DNA from 3 places in the Cyanobium sp. ATX-6F1 genome. Region 2 is predicted to be linked to each of the others. Evidence: predicted binding sites of a transcription regulator. Region 2 holds the regulator's gene; each other region holds the start of a gene.

Region 1 (5,579 bases), on a different contig from region 2:
CGCCACCGGCGCCTGGCCGAGATCACCGAGATGATCCACACGGCCTCCCTGGTCCACGACGATGTCGTGGATGAGGCCTCCACCCGTCGGGGTGTGGCCACGGTTCACAGTCGTTTCAATCACCGGGTGGCGGTTCTGGCGGGCGACTTTCTGTTCGCCCAGGCCAGTTGGCACCTCGCCAACCTCGACGATCTCGAGGTGGTCAAGCTGCTTTCGCGGGTGATCATGGATCTCGCCGATGGCGAAGTGCGCCAGGGCCTCTACCGCTACGACACGGGTCAGAGCTTCGCCACCTACCTCGACAAGAGCTACTGCAAGACCGCCTCACTGATCGCCAACAGCGCCCGGGCCGCCGGTGTGCTCAGCGGACTTCCCGCCGACCAGCTCGACGATCTTTACCGTTTCGGCCGCCAGCTGGGTCTTGCCTTCCAGGTGGTCGACGACATCCTCGATTTCACAGGCAGTGACCAGCAGCTGGGCAAGCCGGCCGCCAGCGATCTGGCCACCGGCTACCTCACGGCTCCGGTGCTCTATGCCCTCGAAGAGCGGCCCTCCCTGGCGGGCCTGATCGAACGGGAGCTCTGTGAGCCCGGCGATCTGGAGCAAGCCCTCGAGCTGGTGCGCGGCTCCGGTGCCATCCAGCGCTCAAGGGCTCTGGCTGAAGAATTCGCCCGTGAGGCCGCCGGCACCCTGGCCTGGCTGGCTCCCTCTGAATCCCGCAGCGCCCTGCTGGCCCTGCCTGATTTCGTGCTCAGCCGCCTGTATTGAGCTCCTGAATCAGTGGTCCATCGCCTCTGAATCCCTGCTCGGTCGCTGCTGAGATCTCGCGCTTTGGGGTGGAGGCCATGAAAATGCCCCCGCCTGGGCGGGGGCGCAGTTGAAGGGCTTGATGACCAACGGCGGTCAGTAGGCCATCGGGTCGTAGGCCTCTTCACCGTGCAGCACGTAGTCGACACCACGATCCTCCTCTTCGGGAGTAATCCGGAGCGGCATGATCGCTCCAAGGATCAAGAGAATCACAGCCGTTCCGATACCCACGAATCCGTAGGTGATGAGTACAGCTTTGAGCTGAACCACAAACAGCCCCAGGTTGCCGCCGGCTGCCATGACTTCGGCAGATTTGGGGAAGTAGTCCGCCGGAACGAGGGCCGAGACGGCGAACACCCCCGTCAGCAAGGCACCGATGGTTCCGCCCACGCCGTGGACCATGAAGGTGTCCAGCGAATCATCGAACTTGATCGCCATCTTCACCCTCACGGCGATCAGGCAGGCCGTAGCCGTGAGAGCACCGATGATGATCGAGTGCCCCATGTAGACGAAGCCAGCGGCGGGAGTGATCCCCACCAGGCCCGCCACAGCTCCGGTGGCCGCACCCACGGCTGTGGGCTTGCCATCGAGGAACCATTCCAGCAGGCACCAGGTGAGCAGGGCCGCCGAAGCCGCGGTGGTGGTGGTGAGGAAGGGGTAACCGGCCGTCTTGGAGGCGAACATGCTGGCCCCGTTGAAGCCGAACCAGCCGAACCAGAGCAGGCCTGCACCCAGAAGAATGAAGGGCACGTTGTGGGGTGGGCTCTTCTGCTCGGGCCAGTTGGTGCGCTTGCCGATGATCGCGGCCGCAACGAGGGCGGACACACCGGAGGCGATGTGCACGACCGTGCCGCCGGCGAAATCGATCGCACCGATGCCAAAGCAGCCGAGGAAGCCGCCTCCCCAGACCATCTTGGCCATGGGGGAGTAAATCAACAGGCTCCAGAACAGGCAGAACCAGAACCAGGCCTTGAAACTGATGCGCTCCACCAGAGCGCCACTGATCAGAGCCGGGGTGATGATCGCGAACATGCCCTGGAACAGGGCGAAACTGGTGGCGCTGATGGCGAAACCATCGGCCAGGGGAGCATCTCCGAGGGGACCACCCACCCCATTGAGCATGAAAAACTCGAGGCCACCGATGAAGGGACTCCCGAATCCGACTCCGAAGGCGAGGCTGTAGCCGATCACCACCCAGAGCACCCCGATGAGACCCATCAGGAAGAAGCTCATCATCATGCAGTTCAGAACGTTCTTGGCCCGGGTGAAGCCCCCGTAGAAGAACGCCAGCCCCGGGGTCATCAGCAGCACGAGGGCCGAGCCGACCAACATCAGCAGGTTGTCGGCCCCATCGGTGGGGACTTTGGTGAGCGCTGCCTTGGCGGCGCCGGCCATCAGTGGCATCACCAGGGCACCGGCGGCCAGGAGGACCACGGCGAACCGGCGCAGGTGAGGGTTCTCCACTCCCGCCATGAATCTGAGGCGGAAGCTGTCAAATGTTTCGAGAGCAGAGGGGCCGGCCGTGAGGGCGGCGCTCCAGTTGGAAAAGGGTTGGGTCCTTCGCATCATCAACGCCCCTTTGCAGGAACTGATCGATAAACGGGCTTGGTCAGAGTCCGGCGATCGCGGCACTGGGCTTGTAGCCAAAGGCACAGATCGTTAAATCCGTGCGCCAATGGGAGGCATTTAGGGGGCATATGAGGCTCTCGGGGGTCGTTCCGCGGCAGAGGTCTCGGCGGGGTTGCTCACCAGCCGGGTGAGTGGTGCCTCTTGGTCATGCTTTAGGAACTAGGGCCGCTGGATGGTGAGCGAGCGATTGGAATGACTTGGACGAGGTTCCCTGCGCTCAGCAAATGCTGCTGGATTGGGTGATCGTGAGTCTCCATACGTTCAGGGGGATTGAACGTGCGGCCCAGGCCAGCCTCCTCTGCCTACATTCAGCGGTGGGGGAGCGCCTAGGCCAGCTCCACCTCCCGAAGACTGCGAATCAAGCGCACCCCCGCAGGAAAGGCCCCCTCATCAAGATCCCCGGCGAGCACATGCACCTGGCAGCCGGCCTCATGGGCAGCGCGGGCCCCGGCCGGAGAATCCTCGAAGGCCCAGCAATCGCCCGCCGGCACCCCCAGGCGCCGGGCCGCAAGCAGATAACCATCCGGAGCGGGCTTGCCCTGCCCAAGTTCAGGGTCGTCCCCGTGCACCCGCAGCTCGATCAGCCCCAGCCAGGGGTGGGGAGCGGCCTTGCGCGCCACCGCCTCACGGCTGCTGCTGGTGACCAGGGCCATGGGGATGGCCAGCTCCCGGCAGCGGGCGAGCAGTTCCGCCGCGCCATCGATCGCACTGGCCTGGGGCAGCAACTGCCTGGCGATCGGCTGTTGCACGGCCAACAGCTCCTCCGGCGTGGGGGACGGAGCTTCGCCCGCCTTGATCCAGCGGCGCACCTGGCGGGCGTTGTCATCGCGCCGGCGACCCCGCAGGGCCAGCAGCTGTTCGTGGGCCAGCTCCACGCCGAAATGGCGGGCCGCCTCCCGCCAGGCGCGGCCATGCAGGGGCTCGGTGTCCAGCAGGAGACCGTCGAGGTCAAACAGACAGGCGGCGGGCCGGCTCATCGGGCCATCCTCCCAGCCCACCTCCTGGCCTTGAGGCCGCAACCTTCAACATCCGTCTCCCCCTGGGCGCCCGGGACGGTCGCTGGCTTGAATGGGCGATCGGTGCAGCAGATGGATGAGCGAGGCCACGATCGAATCGGTGCTCCAGGAGCAACGGGTGTTCGCCCCCCGCGGAGCTCGCGGCCACAGCCCAGATCGGCAGCCTCGCGGCCTACCAGGAACTGGTGGCCCGGGTGGAGGCCGACCCCGACGCCTTCTGGGGCGAGCAGGCCCGCACGCAGCTGCACTGGTTCACACCCTTTGAGCAGGTGCTCGATTGGAGCCACCCGCCCTTCGCCCGTTGGTTCGAGGGCGGTACCACCAACGTTTCCTACAACTGCCTCGATCGCCATCTCGATGGCCCCCGCGCCGACAAGACGGCGCTGATCTGGGAGGGGGAGCCGGGGGACGTGCGCACCTTCACTTACCGCCAGCTCCATGCGGAGGTGAGCAAGGCCGCCAATGCCCTGCGCTCCCTGGGCATCGGCAAGGGCGACCTGGTGGCGCTCTACATGCCGATGGTGCCCGAGGCGGCGATCGCCATGCTGGCCTGCGCCCGCATCGGCGCCCCCCACTCGGTGGTGTTCGGGGGTATTCCGCTGAGGCCCTGCGGGACCGGCTGATCGATGGTTCGGCCAAGGCGGTGATCACCGCCGATGGCGGCTTCCGCAAAGACAAGCCCGTGGCGCTCAAGCCGGCGGTGGATCAGGCCCTCGCTGAGGGTTGCCCATCGGTGGAGCATGTGCTGGTGGTGCGCCGCACGGGCCAAGAGGTGGGCTTCACCAGCGGCCGGGACCACTGGTGGCATGAGCTGGTGGAACCCCAGAGCCCCGAGGCGCCCGCCGAGCCGATGGCCAGCGAGGACCGCCTGTTCGTGCTCTACACCTCCGGCTCCACCGGCAAGCCCAAGGGAGTGGTGCACACCACCGCCGGCTACAACCTCTGGGCCCAGCTCACCTTCCAGTGGATCTTCGATCTGCGCGAGGACGACATCCACTGGTGCACCGCCGATGTGGGCTGGATCACCGGCCACAGCTACATCGTCTACGGCCCGCTCTCGAACGGCGCCACCACGGTGATGTACGAGGGAGCCCCGCGCCCCAGCAAGCCCGGGGCCTTCTGGGAGGTGATCGAGAAGCACAAGGTCACGATCTTCTACACCGCGCCCACGGCGATCCGGGCGTTCATGAAGAACGGCCGGGAGGTGCCCGACCAGTACGACATGGGCTCCCTGCGCATCCTCGGCACGGTGGGAGAGCCGATCAACCCCGAGGCCTGGATGTGGTACCGGGAGGTGATCGGCCACAACCGCTGCCCGGTGGTGGACACCTGGTGGCAGACCGAAACCGGCGGCGTGATGATCAGCCCCCTGCCCGGGGCCACCCCCACCAAACCCGGATCCGCCACCCTTCCCCTGCCCGGCATCTCCGCCGACGTGGTGGACATCAGCGGCAACAGCGTGGGGGTCGATGAAGGGGGCTACCTGGCGGTGCGGCGCCCCTGGCCCGGAATGATGCGCACCGTGCACGGCGATCCCGACCGCTTCCGCCGCAGCTACTGGGAGCACATCCGCCCGGCCGATGGCAGCTGGCTTTACTTCGCCGGCGATGGCTCCCGCCGCGATGCCGACGGCTACTACTGGGTGATGGGCCGGGTCGACGACGTGATCAACGTCTCAGGCCATCGGCTGGGCACGATGGAGATCGAATCGGCCCTGGTGAGCCACCCCGCCGTGGCCGAAGCGGCCGTGGTGGGCCGCCCCGATGAGCTCAAGGGCGAAGGGATCGTGGCTTTCATCAGCCTGGAAACCGGCCGTGTGGGCGATGGGGCCCTGGCTGCCGAGCTCAAGAAGCACGTGGGCAAAGAAATCGGCCCGATTGCCCGCCCCGATGAGATCCGCTTCTCCGATGCCCTGCCCAAGACCCGCAGCGGCAAGATCATGCGCCGCATCCTGCGCTCCCTGGCGGCGGGCGAAGAAGTGAGCGGCGACACCAGCACCCTGGAGGACCGCAGCGTGCTGGATTCCTTGCGGGTCTGAGCGGGCCCGGCTTTTCCCTCCAGGCCCCCGCGCCCTCAGCCGGCCACGGCCCCCACCGAGGCCTGCACCAGCAGCACGATCAGCCAGAT
Region 2 (5,579 bases):
ATCGATGCAGGCCAGCCGCAGCTTGAGCCGCCTGCCCTGGACCGCCACCATCAAGCTGTCGCCATCGACCACGGACAACACCTTCGCGCCCACCCGGCTGACGGAGTAATCCACCGAGAGCGGCACGGCGGCCTGGGCTGAACCTTGGGCGGCCAGTAGCAGCGGCAACGCCGCGAGGATGAAGCGCGCAGACCCCGTCCATGACACCGCCCCCGAAGCGCGAACTGCGCTCAGACCTTGGCGAGGGTCACCCGTTCCGGCTGGTGTTGGTACTTGCCGGAACGGTCGCTGTAGGTGGTCTCGCAGGGATCCCCCTCGAAGAACAACAGTTGGCAGATCCCCTCGTTGGCGTAGATGCGGCAATCGGCGCCGGACGAATTGCTGAATTCCAGGGTGAGGTGGCCCTCCCAGCTGGCCTCGGCGGGGGTGGTGTTGACGATGATCCCGAGGCGGGCATAGGTGCTCTTCCCAAGGCAGATCACGGTGATGTTCGCCGGCACCTTCATCTTCTCGAAGGCCACACCGAGGCCGTAGGAGTGGGCCGGCAGGATGAAATAGGACCCGTCCTCGTCCTGGTGCAGGGCGGCGGGTTCGAGGTTGGCGGGATTGAACCGCTTGGGGTTCATCACCGTGCCCGGCACATGGCGGAAGATCAGGAACTCCTTCGGCGAGAGCCGCAGGTCGTAGCCGTAGGACGAGCAGCCGTAGCTGAGCACCGGAGCCGTCCGGTTCTCAGGGTCGAGATGGCGCACCAGCGTGGGCTGGAAGGGCTCGAGCAAGCCTGCGGCGGCCTGTTCGTTGATCCAGCGATCGCACTTAAGCATCAGCTCCCCCGGCGCAACTGGGTGACCTGGTCGGCCATCGCCATCAGCGGCGGCGGCATCGACGGCCCGGTGAGGATCACATCGAGATGCGAAGGGCGCCGCTCCAGGGTCTCGCTCACATCGGCGGCCTCCAGGTAACCCAGTTCGACCGCCAGCCCCAGCTCATCGAGCACCATCAACTCCACCGAACCGGCGAGCAACTGCTCCCGGCTGAACGCCCAGACCTCCTGCACCGCCTGACGCTCCTGCTCGCTGGCGGGGGGATCTCCAGACAACCGGGCACATCGGGGCGCAACCACTGAAGGCGGCCGCAGAGCCAGAGGCTGTGCCCCAGACCCTGCTCCACACCCCCTTGAGGAACTGACTGATCAGCACACGACTGCCCAGGCCGGCGGTGCGCAGCGCCTGGCTGAACACTCCGCCGAAGCTGCCGCGGAACGGAGCCGTGTGGATCTGCAACAGACCTTCCTGCTGGCTCACGAGCCGCAGGCTGCGCAGGGGACGGGGGGCACCGTGGTCGAGGCCGGGTTTGCGCAGGCTGGCGGTCATCGGCACAGAAGGGGGAACACGGTGTCGCTCTGCCTGGGGCGCCGCGGCCAGCGAGGTGGCCAGCGACTTGGAGGGCCTGAGCCCCTGATCGGCAGCTGAAATCTGAGGGTGCAGCGGCAGGCGGGCCTGGGTGGCGGACCCTGAATGTAGCGGTGTCGGCCCCACCGGCAAGGCAACGGCACACCATCCCTAGCGCGAACGCACGTACCAGCACCCAGGAGCCAGAAACCTCCAGCGGAGCGATGGTGTCTGTTGATACAGGGGCAGCCAGGGGCGATCTTTAGCTTTTCACCACTTTCCCCGCCTTGATGGTCGGCGCCACCCGCGGTTTCAGCCGCTATAGCAGCGGTCCCAGCTCCGGAACGAGTGGCATGGCCTCCCCAGGCGCGGCTGGATCCGCCCCCACCCCCACGCTTCTGGATGTGATCCGGGGGCTCAGTGGCAGCAGCGTGGAAACGGTGGAGCGCAGCAAAACCATCTTCTTCCCCGGTGACCCCGCCGAGCGCGTCTATCTGCTGCGGCGCGGGGCCGTTCGCCTCTCACGGGTCTATGAATCGGGCGAGGAGATCACCGTTGCCCTGCTGCGGGAAAACAGCCTGTTCGGGGTGCTGTCCCTGCTCACCGGCCAGCGCTCCGACCGCTTCTATCACGCTGTGGCCTTCACCCGGGTGGAGATGGTGACAGCGCCTGCTACCTCCGTGCGCCGGGCGATCGAGGTGGACGCCAGCGTCGGCCTGCTGATGCTCCAGGGCCTCTCCTCGCGGATCCTGCAGACCGAGACGATGATCGAAACCCTCACCCACCGGGACATGTCTTCGCGGCTGGTGAGCTTCCTGCTGGTGCTCTGCCGTGATTTCGGCGTGCCCGGCAGCGAGGGGATCACCATTGACCTGCGCCTCTCCCACCAGGCGATCGCCGAAGCGATCGGCTCCACCCGGGTCACGATCACCCGCCTGCTGGGTGACCTGCGCAACGCCGGCCTGTTGCAGATCGACCGCAAGAAGATCACGGTGTTCGATCCGGTGGCCCTGGCCAAGAAGTTCAGCTGAGCCCACCGGCTCCAGCTCCGCCGCTGTCCCGCTCGATTCGTTCCCGCTCGATTCGGCTGGGTTGGATTCGGATGGATACTGAGAGCCTCCGCTTGGTTCCGTGTCCGGCTGGCTGCTGATCCTGGCTCTGCTGGTGCTCGGCGGAGTGCTCTCCACCTTCGGTGACCGCCTCGGCAGCCGCGTGGGCAAGGCGCGGCTGAGCTTGTTCAACCTGCGTCCCCGCAACACGGCGGTGCTGATCACGGTGCTCACCGGCAGCCTGATCAGCGCCGTGTCCCTGGGGCTGATGCTGCTGGTCAGCGAGCGGCTGCGGACTGGGTTGTTCCAGCTTGATCAGCTGGAGCGCAAGCTGCGGGACAGCCGCAGGGATCTGGCCAGCAGCCAGGCGGAGATCCGCCGGGCCCAGCAGGCGAGCGCGCGGGCCGAGCTCGGCCTGCACCAGGCCCAGGGGCAACTGGCCACGGCCGACCAGCGCGCCCAGAAACTGCGCAACGAACTGCAACCGCTTCAGCGGCAACGGCTCCAGCTGGAGCGGCAGCGCAATCTGCTCAGCCAGGACATCCGGGCCAAGGACGCGGACATCCGGCGCAACGAGGCGGAGCTTGCGACGGTGAACCAGCGCATCGCGGCGGGCGCCAAGGAACTGAAACGGCTTGAAGCGAAGTTGATCGATCTGCGCCGGGGGGACGTGGTGATCAGCAGCGGCCAGCCGTTGGCCACAGCCAAGATCAACCTGGAAAACGCCTCCCAGGCCACCCTCGTGATCAAGGCGCTGCTGCGGCAGGCCAACCTGGTCGCCTACCAGCGCGTGCTGCCGGACCAGGTGGCCAATCGCCAGATCCTGCTGGTGCCCCGCAGCGAGATCACCCGGCTCCAGGGTGTCATCACCAAACCAGGATCCTGGGTGGTGAGCATCATTTCCGCCGCCAATGTGCTGCGCGGCGAACAGCAAGTGCTGGCCTTCCCGGACGTGCGACCCAACCGCCAGGTGATCCGCCGCGGCGATGTGATGGCCACCACCGTTGTCGAGGCTGACCAGCGCAGTCCCGAGCAGGTGCGCAGTCGCTTGAATCTGCTGATGGCGGCCACCTTCACCCGCGCCCAGGGCCAGGGCTCCCTCGCCGACGGCGTGCAGTTCGACGTGGCCAGCTTCAACCGCCTGGGCAAGGAACTGAGCGAGCGGCCCCCGGGCCTGGCCGTTCGCCTGGAAACCGTGTCCGTCCGCAACAGTGACATCGCCGACCCGATCACCGTCGACCTGCGCTGGATCGACGGCCCCTCTCCGGCGGTGCGCAGCCTTCCCCGCCCATGACCCCTGCGCCGGCGGACGGGGCCCATGGCGGCCCCCTGGCGGCCCTGGATCCAGGCCGCAGCAAGTGCGGTCTGGTGCGCACCGATGGCTCGAGGCGGCGGGTGATCGAGGCCCTGGTGTTGCCACCAGAGGAGTGCTGGCAGCGAATCCAGCACTGGCAGGCCGAGGACCCGCTGGCAGCGCTGGTGCTCGGCAACGGCACCGGCAGTGGCGCCTGGTGCGCGCGGTTGTCGCCGCTGCTGCCTGTGATCCTGGTGGATGAGCGCGGCAGCACCCTGGCGGCGCGGCACCGGTTCTGGCAACTGGAACCTCCCGGCCCCTGGAGGCGCCTGCTGCCGGAAGGCCTGCGTCTTCCACCGCGGGATTGGGATGACGTGGTGGCCCAGCTGCTGCTGGAGCGTCACCTGGGGTGGCCCCTGGAGCGGCAGATCCCGGACGGGCGAGCTGTTACAGGCGTGCCCGCACGGTGAAGGCGTAATCGCCTCCCGGCTCGAGCTGGTAGTCGGCCTGCAGCAGAAAGCGCAGCAGGGCGTCCTGAATCAGAGCCCGCCCCAGGGAGGGCTCAACGCTGAGTTCGCCCCGATCGAAGGCCCAGCTGAAGGTCCAATGGAAGCCACCGGCCGTGACCTCGCCCTCCAGCAGTCGTCTGCTGAAGCTTTGGTGCAGCACGCGCAGCTGCGCGGTGGTGGCGGGAAGGCGACTCAGCGCGGTGGAAGCGAATCCGAAGCCAGATTGCCACCGGCCGTCACCTGAAAACTGTTCAGGCGGGTGGCCGCCCGCTCCAGCCCCAGTCGCTGGACGATCTCCACGCCGGCGATCACCTCATCGAGCACCGCACGCAGCAACGGTTGTTCGGCGGCCTGGAAGCGGCCGAGCACATGGGACAGCGTGCGCGCCTTGCGCTCTTCGGGGTTCAGGGCCGGGGCACCGATGCCGATGCGCAGACGCGGAAAGTCCTGGGTGCCGAGATGGGCGATGGCACTGCGCAGGCCGTTGTGGCCACCAGCACCGCCGGAGGCCCGCAGGCGCAGGCGCCCCAGGGGCAGATCCATGTCATCGACGACCACCAGCATCTGGCTGGGATCGAGATCGAACCAGTCGAGGGCGGCGCGGATCGAGCGGCCGCTCTCGTTCATGAAGGTCTGGGGCATCAGCAGCCGCAGGCGCCCGGAACCCTGGTGCAGGTCGGCGAGCAGGCCATGGAGCTTGGCCTGGGAGCGAAAGCGCACGCCATCCGCCGCGGCCAGCCGCTCAAGGGCCATGAACCCGACGTTGTGGCGGGTGGCCTCGTAGTCGGAGCCGGGATTTCCGAGGCCGACGAGCAGCTGGAGCGGCGCGGCCGCAGGAGATGCCATGGACGAAGAGGAAAGACCAGGACCTTTCAGGAGAGCCCTCAAAAGGAGCGATGGGCCTGAGTTACCCAGCCAGTGGCGGTGTTTAAGGGCCTGCGCTGGAGACGGGGGTGCCGTCAGAACTCAGATCGGGATCACCGGCCATGGCCGCCAGCTCGCCCGTGCTTGCGTTAGAGGTGCTTGCGTTAGAGGTGCTTGCGTCAGCGGTGCTTGCCTCGGCGCTGGCTGATTCGGCGCTGGCCAGGGATTCAGCCGCCAGAGTCTCGGCAACGACCGTCTCGGTGTCGATGGCGCGGCGGAACTCCTGCTCGAATTCCCGCGAAGCCGACTGAAAGCCCTTCAAGGTGCGCCCCAGGGTCTTGCCCAGTTCAGGCAAGCGCTTCGGACCGAACACCAACAAACCGATGGCGGCGATGACCGCCATCTCAGGCAAGCCGATCCCGAAGATGTTCATGGGTGGGGGCCGGGCGTCAGCCCAGCGGGTTCCAGTTGA
Region 3 (5,579 bases), 460 kb from region 2:
TTGCGGAACACCAGAAAGCCGAGCAGGCCAGCCACCAGGGCAGGGATCACCCAGATCGCCAGAAACGTGAACACCGGCGAGGTGAAGGGCTGCCAGAAGGTCGGCAGCTCCTTGACGCCGTAGAGGCCGAAGAACTCCGGCAACTGGCCGGGCTCGAGGCTGTCGAGCTGCAGGTACATGCCGATGGCATAACCACCGATGGCGAAGAAGATCCCCTGGCCGAGGCTGAGCAGGCCGGTGAAGCCCCAGATCAGATCAATGCCCAGGGCGACGATGCCCAGCGAGAGAAACCGACCGAGCAGGTTGAGCCGGAAGGGGGCAGTAGCACCGGCAGGATCAGGGCCGCGGCCACGATCAGCACCCAGGGCAACAGGCGACGCCAGAGGGGAGCAGCGGTGGGCGCCATGGCTCAGGCCTCCACCATGCGGCCCTTGGGCGGGAAGATCCCCGCCGGGCGGAACTGCAGGAAGACCACGATGATCGCAAACACGAGCACCTTGGCCATCGAGGTGGTGGCGAAGAAGGTGATCAGCTCGTTGAGGCCGCCGGGCATGGCAGGCCAGACCAGAAGCAACGAACCGGAACCGACCACATAACTCAGCACACCGATGGCGAGGGCCGCCACCACCGTGCCCATGAGCTTGCCCACCCCTCCGAGCACCACGACCATGAAGCAGTCGACGATGTAATTGCCTCCGAGGTTGGGGCCCACCGATCCCAGCAGGGTGACGGCGACACCAGCCACACCGGCCAGACCGGAGCCGACCAGGAAGGTGAGCGCATCCACCTTCTGGGTGGGGATGCCGAGGCAATCGCTCATCGGCCGGTTCTGGGTGACCGAGCGGATGCGGATGCCCCAGACGCTCTTCTGCAGGAACCAGGTGACCGCCACCAGGGCGGCGATGGTGAGGGCGATGATGAACAGGCGCGCAGTCGGCATGTTCACGGCCCCCACGTCGATGGAACCGCGCAGCCAGCTGGGCGCGGTGACATCGAGGTTGCGGGCGCTGAACCAGGGTTCATCAAGGGCCCGCTGCTGTCCGAGGACGGCGGCCACGGCGATCCCCACCAGGCCGGCGACGAGCCAGTTGCCCACGGCGAGGATCGGGGTCCAGCGCTGTTGCCACCAGGCCTTGGGGGTGAGGCGAGGCAGCAGCAGACCGAGGGCCACCGCCAGCACCAGGCCGATGGCGAAGGCACTCGAGACCGAGCGCACAAACTGCTGCAGGATCAGGCTCACCCCCAGGTGGCCAGCAGGGTTTCCAGGGGCCGCCCGTAGAGCCTGCGGATCACGGTCTTCTCCAGCAGCAGACCGGCCAGACCACTGACCAGGAAGGCGATCGGAATGGCAATCAAGATGTAAATCGGGAACAGCGCTTCCGGCACGGCGGCCTTGAAGATGTTCTGCACCACATAGGTGGTGTAGGCCCCGATCATCATCAACTCGCCATGGGCCATGTTGATGACGCCCATCAGCCCGAAGACCACGGCCAGTCCGAGTGCGGCGAGCACCAGCACCGAGCCGATGGCCAGGCCGTTGAACAGTGTTTCGTAGAGAAGATCCATGGCGTCCCGGCGGAACCGGGCAAGGTGAACGGTCAGCCCAGAAAGCCAGGCACGAAAAGAGGGGAGATTCCTCCCCCTCTGAGGTCGATGGCCTGACGGCGATCACATCTTGAACTTGCCGGCGTCAGGACGCTTCTGGGTCCAGTCGCAGGTGTAGCCCTTGGTTTCAGGCACAAACTGGTTCCAGGCAATGGGCTTGAGGATGCCCTTGTTCTCGATGATCTTGAACATCCCATCCTTCTGGACCTCGCCGATCATCACCAGTTCAGTGGTGTGATGGTTGGGTTGAACTTCGATCGGACCCTGAGGGGCATCGAACTTCACTCCGATCAAGGCCTCACGCACCTTGGCGTTATCGGTGCTGCCGGCCTTCTCGGCACCCTTGGCCCAGAGGTAGACCATGTTGTAAGCCGACTCAGCCGGGTCGTTGGTGACCCGCTTCTCGCCATACTTCGCCTTGAAGTCAGCGGTGAACTTCTTGGAAGCCGGGGTATCAAGGCTTTGGAAGAAGTTCCAGGCGGCATAGGTACCTTCAAGGTACTCAGGCCCGATGGCGGCCACTTCCTCTTCCGCGATCGAGAAGCTCATGATCGCGTAACCGTTGGCCGGGGTGATGCCGGCAGCCTTCATCTGCTTGAAGAAAGCAACATTGCTGTCACCGTTCAGGGTGTTGACGATCACACCACCCTTGGGCAGGGCCTGCTTGATCTTGGCAATGATCGGCGCCACCTCAGTGTTTCCAAGGGGAAGGTAGTCCTCACCCACCAGCTTGCCGCCTTCTGCCTTGAGCTGTTCCTTCATGATCGTGTTGGCCGTACGTGGGTACACGTAATCGGAGCCCACCAGGAAGAAGTCTTTGCCCTTGTTCTTCAGCAGCCAAGACACAGCCGGCTCGGCCTGCTGATTGGGCGTAGCCCCGCTGTAGAAGATGTTCTTGGAGCACTCCTGACCTTCGTACTGGATTGGGTAGAAGAGGAAGTGATCCTTGGCCTCGAACACCGGCAGCATCGCCTTGCGGCTGGCGGAGGTCCAGCCTCCGAACACCACGTCGACCTTGTCCTGATCAATGAGTTTCTTGGCTTTCTCGGCGAAGGTGGGCCAGTCGGAAGCGCCGTCTTCCTCGACCGGAACGATCTTCAGCTTCTTGCCAGCAACATTGACACCACCGGATTTGTTGATCTCCTCGATCGCCATCAGCTCGGCTTCGGCCACCGTGTTCTCGGAGATAGCCATGGTGCCGGAGCGGGAGTGAAGGATCCCGACCTTCACTTCACCGTCGAAACCGCCGCCGCCGTCTCCGGAGGCCATCTTGTCGCCGCCACCGCCCCCACAGGCCACGAGGGAAAAGGACGTGGCCAGAGCGGTGGCGCCGCCCAGCAGACGAAAGGCCGTCTTCTGCGTCGAGGTGGGCTTCATTGAACAAAACTCCTGGGTGTGGTCCGCCAACTAGCGGAAAGGGCAACGTATCGACGGGTACCTCGGAAAACATGTAGCGGATCGCACCGTTTGGCCAACCCATGGGCGGCCTGTCACAGACCCAACGTCAAACAAGTCTCAATCCGGTAGCTGTTGCAACAGAAACTTCTCCACCTGATCGAGGCCCTCTCCCGAGCGGAGGTTGGTGAAGCACCACGGCAGACCCGGGCGCATGCGCTCGGTGTCCCGCTCCATCACCTCCAAAGAAGCGCCCACCATCGGGGCCAGATCGATCTTGTTGATCACCAGCAGATCGGAGCGGGTGATGCCCGGTCCCCCTTGCGGGGGATCTTGTCGCCGGCGGCCACATCAATCACATAGATGCAGCGGTCGACGAGCTCCGGGCTGAAACTGGCGGCCAGGTTGTCACCGCCGCTCTCCACCAGCACCAGATCCAGGTCGGGGAAGGCCTGCTCCAGCTCCTCCACCGCCGCCCGATTGATCGAGCAGTCCTCACGGATCGCCGTGTGGGGGCAGCCGCCCGTCTCCACCCCGCGGATGCGCTCGGGGGCGAGGGCACCGGCGCGGGTGAGGAACTGGGCGTCTTCCTGGGTGTAGATGTCGTTGGTCACCACCGCCAGCTGCAGCCGGTCCCGCAGCGAGCGGCACAGGGCCTCCACCAGGGCCGTCTTGCCGGAACCCACGGGCCCGGCCACCCCCACGCGCAAGCGGCTCATCTAACTGCGGAACAGACGGGAGTAGAGCTCAGCATGCTGCAGCTGGGCCAGGGCCGCCCCGACCCCGCCGCTCCAGAGGGCGCGGGGGTCGGCGCCCACCAGCTCCCGGGCGCGGCGCTCCAGCAACGGCCCCAGCCGCAGCTGCAGGGCCTGGCCCGAGGTGGCCCCCAGGGGCACCAGGCGCACGGCGGCACTGATCTGATTGGCCACCCAGCCGTGGAGGTAGGCCTCGATCAGCTCAAGGGGCTCCAGCTCCAGGCACACCCCCGCCCAGGCCCAGGCGGCGCTCCAGCCCAGCCCAGGAGCTGCAGCTCCAGCCCCAGCCGGAGGCAGGGGCCAGCCCAAGTCCTTCAGCAACTGCAGCAGCGAGCGCCCCATTTGACGCTGCTGGGCCCGCAGCTCCGCCGCCTCCCGCTGGGCCAGCAGCCAACCGTCGAGTTCGGCCGCCGCCGGCAGGTCCCCTGGGCCAGGGCCTCCATCAAGGGACCCAGGGCCGCGGCCTCGATCGCCACCAGGCCGCGCTCCAGCTCAGCGATCAGCCAGCCCTCCAGGGCGGCGACCTCGGCCAGCTGACCGCGCTGCACCAGCACCTCCAACCCCTCCGAATAACTGAAGGCGCCCACCGGCAGGGCTGGGCTGACCAGCTGATAAAGGCGCAGGCGGGACAGGCTCACGGCTGGTGGTGATCGTGGGGCCCCTGATGGCTGTGATCGTGGTGGCTGGGCCCAGCCCCGGCATAGGCACCGCCCTCGGGCAGGAAGGGCGCCTGCAACCGCTCCACCAGCAGGCCCCGCTGCCGCAGCAGGTCCTCGAGCACGCTGTCGACCCTCAGCCGCAGCTGATTGGCATGAACTTCCAGGGGCACATGGCGGTTGCCCAAGTGGTAAGCCGCCTGCAGCAGCGCCAGGGGATCGGCGGCGCGCACCACCAACAACGGTTCGGGGGCCGCCTCCACCAGCACCACAGGGCTGCCGCCCGCCGGGACCAAGCGCTCGCCGGGCTCCAGGGCCGCGCCCCGGGGCAACTGCAGCAGCAGATCCCTCCCGCAGGCGCTCCTGCGGTGGCCCCGCAGGCTGGTGCGTTGGTCAGCGTTCAGGGGCAGGAGCAGGACCGAACCGGCCTCGGGCCCTTCGGCTGGGCCGCCCAGGCGATTCACCAGCACCAGGGGCGTCGTGGCTGAGGAGCCGGAGGGGCCGAGGGGAGAGCGACTCATCACTGGCGACGGGGAAGGCGACAGGATGGGCGCCTAAGCCATTCCACCATCAGCCCCCGCTTGCCCCCGCGTGATCGTCAGCCCACCCGAGCGCACCACCACCCCCTGGCGGGCCAGCGCCCAGCTGTGTTTCAGCCGAGCGGACCCTGGCGGAGCCACGGTGCACCAGGGCGGAGCCACGGCACCGCTCAAGATCCAACGTGCCTTCCGCCAGCAGGATGGTCGCTGCGAACTGCCGCTGCTGCACACCGCCGGCGGCCTCGTGGGGGGCGATGAGCTCGCCATCGAGGCCCAGCTGGGCCCCCGAAGCCAGGCCCTGATCACCAGCGTGGCGGCCCAGAAGGTCTATGGCACGGTGGGACGCTCGCGGATCACACCCAAAGGCACCTGGGCCCGGCAGCGACTGCAGTTTGATCTCGCCGCCGGGGCGGACCTGGAATGGCTCCCCCAGGAGCTGGTGCTCTACGCGGGCGCCCTGTTCGAGCAGCACAGCCGGGTGGAGCTGACGGCCGGGGCCAGCTGGCTGGGGGCGGAGGTGGTGCGGCTGGGCCGCAGCGCCGACGGCGAAACCCTCGGCTCCGGCAGCTGGCGTTCCTCCCTGGAGATTCGGCGCGCCGGGAGCTGGAGTCTGGTGGACCGCTTGGCAC

Evidence for each region. Region 2 encodes NtcA, which controls nitrogen genes in cyanobacteria. Its sites were predicted from a motif close to GTANCNNNNGNTAC; they were not measured.
Region 1: the regulator NtcA is predicted to act here: its motif matches at 2,447-2,460, upstream of AAF143_RS12710 (ammonium transporter).
Region 3: the regulator NtcA is predicted to act here: its motif matches at 3,030-3,043, upstream of urtA (urea ABC transporter substrate-binding protein).

The regions. Positions count from the first base shown of each region.
Region 1 is NZ_JBCEBF010000003.1:233,763-239,341, reverse strand. Features, by position in the region: gene sds (solanesyl diphosphate synthase) at 1-768, shown strand, start outside; gene AAF143_RS12710 (ammonium transporter) at 904-2,280, opposite strand; gene AAF143_RS12705 (HAD family hydrolase) at 2,763-3,413, opposite strand; partial or broken gene acs (acetate--CoA ligase) at 3,529-5,490, shown strand; gene AAF143_RS12695 (DUF805 domain-containing protein) at 5,526-5,579, opposite strand, start outside.
Region 2 is NZ_JBCEBF010000001.1:678,438-684,016, forward strand. Features, by position in the region: gene AAF143_RS04225 (thermonuclease family protein) at 1-168, opposite strand, end outside; gene dcd (dCTP deaminase) at 231-824, opposite strand; partial or broken gene AAF143_RS04235 (cob(I)yrinic acid a,c-diamide adenosyltransferase) at 824-1,373, opposite strand; gene ntcA (global nitrogen regulator NtcA) at 1,682-2,422, shown strand; gene AAF143_RS04245 (DUF3084 domain-containing protein) at 2,523-3,734, shown strand; gene AAF143_RS04250 (RuvX/YqgF family protein) at 3,731-4,204, shown strand; gene AAF143_RS04255 (DUF3146 family protein) at 4,182-4,439, opposite strand; gene pth (aminoacyl-tRNA hydrolase) at 4,436-5,089, opposite strand; partial or broken gene AAF143_RS04265 (TatA/E family twin arginine-targeting protein translocase) at 5,331-5,540, opposite strand; gene psbH (photosystem II reaction center phosphoprotein PsbH) at 5,557-5,579, opposite strand, start outside.
Region 3 is NZ_JBCEBF010000001.1:1,136,970-1,142,548, reverse strand. Features, by position in the region: partial or broken gene urtC (urea ABC transporter permease subunit UrtC) at 1-406, opposite strand, end outside; partial or broken gene AAF143_RS06790 (ABC transporter permease) at 410-1,566, opposite strand; gene urtA (urea ABC transporter substrate-binding protein) at 1,669-2,982, opposite strand; partial or broken gene ureG (urease accessory protein UreG) at 3,121-3,719, opposite strand; partial or broken gene AAF143_RS06775 (urease accessory protein UreF) at 3,720-4,387, opposite strand; gene ureE (urease accessory protein UreE) at 4,390-4,932, opposite strand; gene AAF143_RS06765 (urease accessory protein UreD) at 5,003-5,579, shown strand, end outside.